Regions from separate parts of the uncultured Romboutsia sp. genome, predicted to be linked through region 1. Evidence: predicted binding sites of a transcription regulator. Region 1 holds the regulator's gene; the other holds the start of a gene.
What was found. The regulator HrcA, encoded in region 1, represses chaperone genes, less so after heat shock. The targets are predictions, from matches to a motif close to TTAGCACTCNNNNNNNNNGAGTGCTAA.

Region 1 (3,461 bases):
AACTGTTATAACAGCTTCTTTAACTGGTTGACCTAAGTAAGCTTCTGCATCAGCTTTTAATTTTTGTAAAGTTATAGCTGATATTTCTTGTGGAGTATATGCTTTACCATCTATATCAACTTTGTAATCTGTTCCCATGTGAGTTTTTATAGATATTATTGTTCTATCTGCATTTGTAACTGCTTGTCTTTTTGCAGGTTCTCCTACTATTCTATCACCATCTTTAGTGAAAGCTACTACTGATGGAGTAGTTCTCATACCTTCTGCATTTGTTATTACTTGTGGTTCTCCACCTTCAAGTACTGCAACACAAGAGTTAGTTGTTCCTAAATCTATTCCTATTACTTTTGACATAATACTTTTCCTCCTATATCTATATATAAATCTATTAATTAATTGATTTATTTGCTTTTATAAATTTTTATTACTTAATTTTTAATTAAGCAAAATTTTATATTTAATCTTCATTAAAATGAAGTTTTAGGTTTAATTAACAAGAAACCTTAACCATACTTGCTCTTAATACTTTATTTCCTAGTTTATATCCTTTTTGAAGTACCATAACAACTTTATTTGGCTCAACTCCATCTACACTCTCTTGCATTACTGCTAAATGTAAGTTAGGATCAAAATCAGCATCTTGTGCTTCAATTTCTTCCACACCAAACTTTGTTATCATATCTTTTAATTGCTTATAAACTAGCTCTACACCTTTAAACATAGTATCTTCTTTATCTGTGCAAGCTTCTAATGCTCTTTCCATACTATCTATAACAGGTATTAATTCATTTAATATTTTTTCATTAGCAAATATACCTATAGTTTCTTTTTCTTGTTGAGTTCTTCTTCTATAGTTTGCATATTCTGCTTGAAGTCTTTTATATTGATCATTAAGAGCATCCATTTCATCTCTTAATTTTTTTTCTTCAAGTTTATCTTCTATATCAACTACATTCTCTTGATTCTCTTCAGTAGTTTCTTCATTCTCAACTACTTCTTCTTGAGCATCATCTTTAACTATTTCTTCTTCTAAGACAGTATCCTTATGTTCCAATACACTGCACCCCTCAATTTATTTTTTATTAAATAATAAATTAATATAATTTACTATTGCATAAATCCTTGCATAATCCATTCTTGTTGGACCTATAAAGCTTATCTTTCCTACTAAGTCCTTATCAATATTGTATGTTGCTGTAACTATACTACAATCTTTAGCTAATTCAAGATCGTTATCACTACCTATTATTATATTTACATTATCCTTTTGTATTCCTTTTGATTTTAACATACTATCTATTGTCTCTTTTTTTTCTATCATATTTAAAAAAGATTTAGCTTTTATTATGTCATTAAATTCTGGATAATTAAATATATTAGTTGCTCCATTTAAAGAAAATACAGCTTCTTCTTCAGACATATTATAGTTAAGAGCATCTATAAGTCCATCTATTAAATTAGAATATTCACCTATTTCATACTTTATAAATGCAATTAATCTTTCATCTATCTCTACTATACTTTTACCTAATACTTTTCTAGTTAGATTGTCAGAAATTATATTTAATTTGGATTGATCTAGATAAATATCACTAGTTAAATCTGCCTTTTTAATATCACCGTTATTAGTTACAACAATAAGTAGTATTTTATTCTCATCTATACTTACTAATTGTATGTGCTTTATAACATTTTTATGGTTTAAACTTTTAGCTACAGCTACTGTTGTATAATTAGTTAACTGAGATAATAACTTTGATGTTTCTTGAATTAAGTCTTTTATATGGCTTACATTATTTTGTATGCAATCTTGAATAAGTTTTTTTTCTTCATTACTTAATTCACTTTTACCCATAAGCATATCTACATATAACTTATATCCTTTTTCTGACGGAACTCTTCCTGCAGAAGTATGGGGCTGTATAAGATATCCTAACTCTTCCAAATCAGCCATTTCATTTCTTATAGTAGCAGCACTAATTCCTAAATCATGTTTTTTAGATATTGTTCTAGATCCTACCGCTTCGGCAGTTTCTATATAATCTTTAACTATAGCTTTGAGGATATTTAGTTTTCTTTCGTTTAGTTTCATTTCATGCCTCCTCGCTGTTAGCACTCATTAAATCCGAGTGCTAACAAGATTATATATATTATATATCATTATTTTTTAGCATTGTCAATAGTTTTTGACTAATCTATAAATTCTATAAATACTGTATTAGATAATTCTCTTCCTCTTTGTGTTAAAGCTATATTATTATTTTGCTCTATAATTAAGTTTAAATTCTTTAATTTGTCTAAAATATTATTATATTTATGCTTAAAATTCACATTAAACTTTTCATAAAATTCATCCAAATTAATACCCTCGTTCATTCTAAGCCCCATAAATATAAATTCTTCCATTTCATCTTTTTTACTTAATACATTTTTTTCTTCTATCGGTTTTTTATTATACTCTAAACATTTATTATACTCTTTTATATCACAAATATTACTATATCTATAATTATTTATATAACCTGATGCTCCTGGCCCTAAGCCCAAATAGTTATCACATTTCCAATATACTATATTATGTTTGCATTCATATCCTTCTTTTGCATAATTAGATATTTCATATTGATGATATCCGTTCTTATATAATGTATCTATCGTATAGTTATATATACTTATATCAACTTCTTCATCATTAAGTTCAAATTCTTTATTTAGATACATATCGTAAAACTTAGTTCCCTCTTCTAATATAAGTGAGTAAGCAGATATATGTGACGGATTTAAATTTATTATTTTATTTAAAGTCTCTTTCCATTCATCAAATGATTGATTTGGAAGTGAATACATTAGGTCAACATTTATATTATCTATTCCTACCTCTATTGCATCCTTATAATTTTTTTCAAATTGTTCATATGTATGTATTCTACCTATATACTTTAAATGATGGTCTTGAGTGACTTGAAGTCCCATACTTAACCTATTTATACCTAATGATTTTATAGCCTTTAATTTTACTTTATTTAAAGTTCCTGGATTACATTCCATAGTTATTTCAGCATCTCTTTTTATATTAAAATTACTATATATATTTTCCATAAGAATAGTTAACTCCTCAGGAGTTAGGATACTAGGAGTACCTCCACCTAAAAATACACTAGTAAATTCTTTGTTTTTAAATTCTTCTTTATATAATTCCATTTCTTTTTTAATGCTTATTAAGTAGTCTTTTTTCTGATTTTTCTCTTCTATTTTGTAAGAGTTAAAATCACAATAGTTACATTTTTGAGCACAAAATGGAACATGTACATATAATCCTAACATTTATTTCTCCTTATCCATTTATTCTCTTATATTATACCAATATTTTTATTTTTTACACTTCTTATATTCTTCAAATGTATAAATTATAAGCACTATTTTAAATAATTTAATCAAAAAGTCTTTAAGTTTATGTATTA
Region 2 (3,461 bases), on a different contig from region 1:
TACAAATTAATGATATTTGTTCTTTTTTACTTTCATCATCTTTTAATGAAACTAATTTTTTAACTATAGAACTATTATTATTTATAACTAAAGTCTTTTCTTCTTCAAAACTCATACCAAAGTCCATTCCTGCGAATTGATATCTCATTTCAGCCATTCTTCTAGATTGCTCTGAAATTAATATAATAGCAGGTGTATCTTCACTCTTCAGGCTTTCTACTGAATAATTATTTATTCTATCACCTATAACATCTTTAAATAGGTTTTCTATATCAGTTTTTATTTCTTTATTATCTTCATTATCATTTTCCTTTAATATATCAGATAAATCTGCATCTATTCTATTAAAGTGTACTCCTTGATTTTTAAATTCTATCATAGATATAAAATGATTATCTATTGTAGAATCTAATATAACTGCATCTAATCCATAATCTTTAAATAGCTTTATATATTGTGATTGTTGCTCTTCATTACTCACATAGAATACCTTGTTTTCATGTTTTTCTTTGCAATTTTCTAAGTAATCATTAAGAGTTATATATTGTGAGTTTATAGTTTTGAATAATATACTATCTTTTACTTTATCATAGAAGCTTTCATCTTTTAAGCATCCAAACTTAATAAATACTTGTATATCATCCCAGAACTTTTCATAATTTTCTCTTTCATTTTTATATAATGATTTTAATTTATCTGCAACCTTTTTAACTATATGTTTAGAAATTTTACTTACATCTCTATCATTTTGTAAGAAACTTCTAGATACATTTAAAGGTAAATCTGGGCAGTCTATTACACCTTTTAATAATAATAAGAATTCTGGTATAACTTCTTTTATATTATCTGCCACGAATACTTGGTTATTGTATAATTTGACCTTACCTTCTATAAGCTCAAATTCATTTTTTAATTTAGGGAAATATAATATTCCTTTTAAATTAAATGGATAATCTACATTTAAGTGTATCCAGAATAACGGTTCATCAAAAGTCTTAAATACTTTTCTATAGAACTCTTTATATTCTTCATCCGTACAATCCTTTGGAGCTTTTAGCCATAATGGATTTGTATCATTTATAGGTGTTGTATCTACTACTTCATCTTCTTTTGTTTCTTCTGTTTTTATAGTTTCTAAATATATATCAACTGGCAAGAATGAACAATATTTATCTATTATATTTCTTAATGTGTATTCTTCTAAGAACTCTTTACTATCATCTGCTAAGAATAATGTAATTGTTGTTCCTCTTGTCTCTCTATTATCTGATTGTGTCAATTCAAATTCTAATCCATCTTCACTTACCCATCTTACTGGTGTTGCATTTTCTTTATAAGATAGTGTATCTATTTGTACTTTTTTAGATACCATAAAAGAAGAATAGAATCCTAATCCAAAGTGTCCTATTATATCATTTTCTTCATTCATTTTATCTTTATATGTGTTGAAGAAATCTTCTGCACCTGAGAATGCAACTTGATTTATATATTTTTCTACTTCTTCAGCAGTCATACCTATACCATTGTCTTCAAATATAAGTGCTGAATTTTCTTTATCTATAGATACTTTTATTTTATAATTTTCATCAGTATTACCTTTAGCTTCACCTAATGAAATTAGTTTTTTGTATTTATTTACTGCATCGCAACCATTGCTTATAAGTTCTCTTATAAATATATCTTTGTCTGAATATAACCATTTCTTTATTATTGGAAAAATATTTTCCGCATGTATTGATATACTACCCTTTTGATTTGTCATTTTATCTCCTCCTAATTTTAATTAAAAATTTATGGGATAAAATTAAGTTCCCTTTATAGGTATTATTGTATCACTTTTGTTAGCACTGTCAAGTGTAGAGTGCTAATTTATATATTTTATAATTAACTCGTTGTGTTAGTTAAATTTAGTCATTGAAATTACTATGGTTGATTATATAAAAATGAATTATTAAAAATACTATATAGATATTAACTAGCACAACATATTAATTATATAAATTTTGTGCACAAATAAAATACAGTAAGTTAATTTTACTTAACATACTATATTTTAATAAACTTTATTATTACTCTTTTAAATCTATCTTAATTTGTTGATCGTATAGTAGTTTCATATCACTATGAGAGAATGTAGATACTTTCTTAATTTTTCTTATTTTAGAAATATCATTTTCATATCCTTCCAATTTTAATATAGTTGTGTATCTACCAGTATGCCTATCTAGCGATTCCTTTACACTACTACTTATGTCTATCTCATCCCCTTCTTCATCATAGAACCATAAAGTAAGATAACCTGGTACTACTCCATCTTTATAATAAGTATATTTAATTTCTGTGTCAGTTATCTTAATGTCTTCTATTACAACTTTTCCATATTCACTAGTTTCAAAAACTATTGGTAAATTACCTATACTTTGAGGCTCTAGTTCCTTATTTTCTACACTATGAGCAAATGATATTGGTACTAATGTTAATAATTTTGTATCTTTATCAGCTTTTAAAAACTCATATGAATTACTTGCTATTCCAGTTTTAGTATTAACACCACTTCCTCCTTTATCTAATACATCTAATGAGTTATTCTTATCATCAAATAATGCAAATGAGTTTCCTAACATTGGTGTCCAATCTTTAAAAACTTTAGTCGGCTTTTCATTTATACGTATTGTGTTAGCTAAAGGAGATATAGTTACTTTTTCTACATTAATATTATGTTTTATATCTATTTTTTCATTATTATAATCATAAGTTTGATTTATTGTATAATCTTTATTTACATTATAATTATAAGTATTATTAACTGATTTTAATTTATCTACTTTAAGTGATATTTCCCAGTTACCTTCTATACCAAATATATTATTAACTCTAAATACAATTTCATCATTATTATCTATATTAACACTGCTAACATCTATTTTTTGCATACCTTTTAATTCATTTTCAGATATATAAGTTGCTTCATGCTCAATTATTCCACTACTTTCTTCTATTCTTTCACCATCCATATAAGTAGATATAATTGGATTATCAAGGTATGCATCTTTATCTATTTTATTTATATTTTTATCTCTTTTAGATGTATGAAAAACCATTATGTAATTATCATCTATTGATATATTATCTATTGTAAATTCTATGCCCTTATCCTTTACTGTTAAATTTATATTGTTACTCGTTTTTTCAAAATCATTTTTATCTGATAGATACAGTGATTGTTTGTTATGATTAAAATAATCAATTATATACTCTACTGCAAATGTAGTTGTTATAGTTAAAGTAGATATAACAGCTATAGATGCTGCCACTTTTGTAACCTTTTTATATTGATATTTTTTAGTTTTCCCTCTTCTTATCGCATTTTTAGTTACTTCATCTATATTATCCGGCATTTTTATATCATCAAATTTACTCATTATTTTTCCTCCTTCAATATATCATATAACTTCTTCTTT

Region 2: htpG (molecular chaperone HtpG) is a predicted target of HrcA. The motif match lies at 1,842-1,868, and genes of this name have one in related genera.

The regions. Positions count from the first base shown of each region.
Region 1 covers NZ_CATXCO010000090.1:330-3,790, reverse strand. The annotation lists partial or broken gene dnaK (molecular chaperone DnaK) at 1-354, opposite strand, end outside; gene grpE (nucleotide exchange factor GrpE) at 491-1,054, opposite strand; gene hrcA (heat-inducible transcriptional repressor HrcA) at 1,073-2,092, opposite strand; gene hemW (radical SAM family heme chaperone HemW) at 2,191-3,324, opposite strand.
Region 2 covers NZ_CATXCO010000008.1:15,904-19,364, forward strand. The annotation lists gene htpG (molecular chaperone HtpG) at 1-1,762, opposite strand, end outside; gene Q5F54_RS01565 (DUF4179 domain-containing protein) at 2,070-3,422, opposite strand; gene Q5F54_RS01570 (sigma-70 family RNA polymerase sigma factor) at 3,422-3,461, opposite strand, start outside.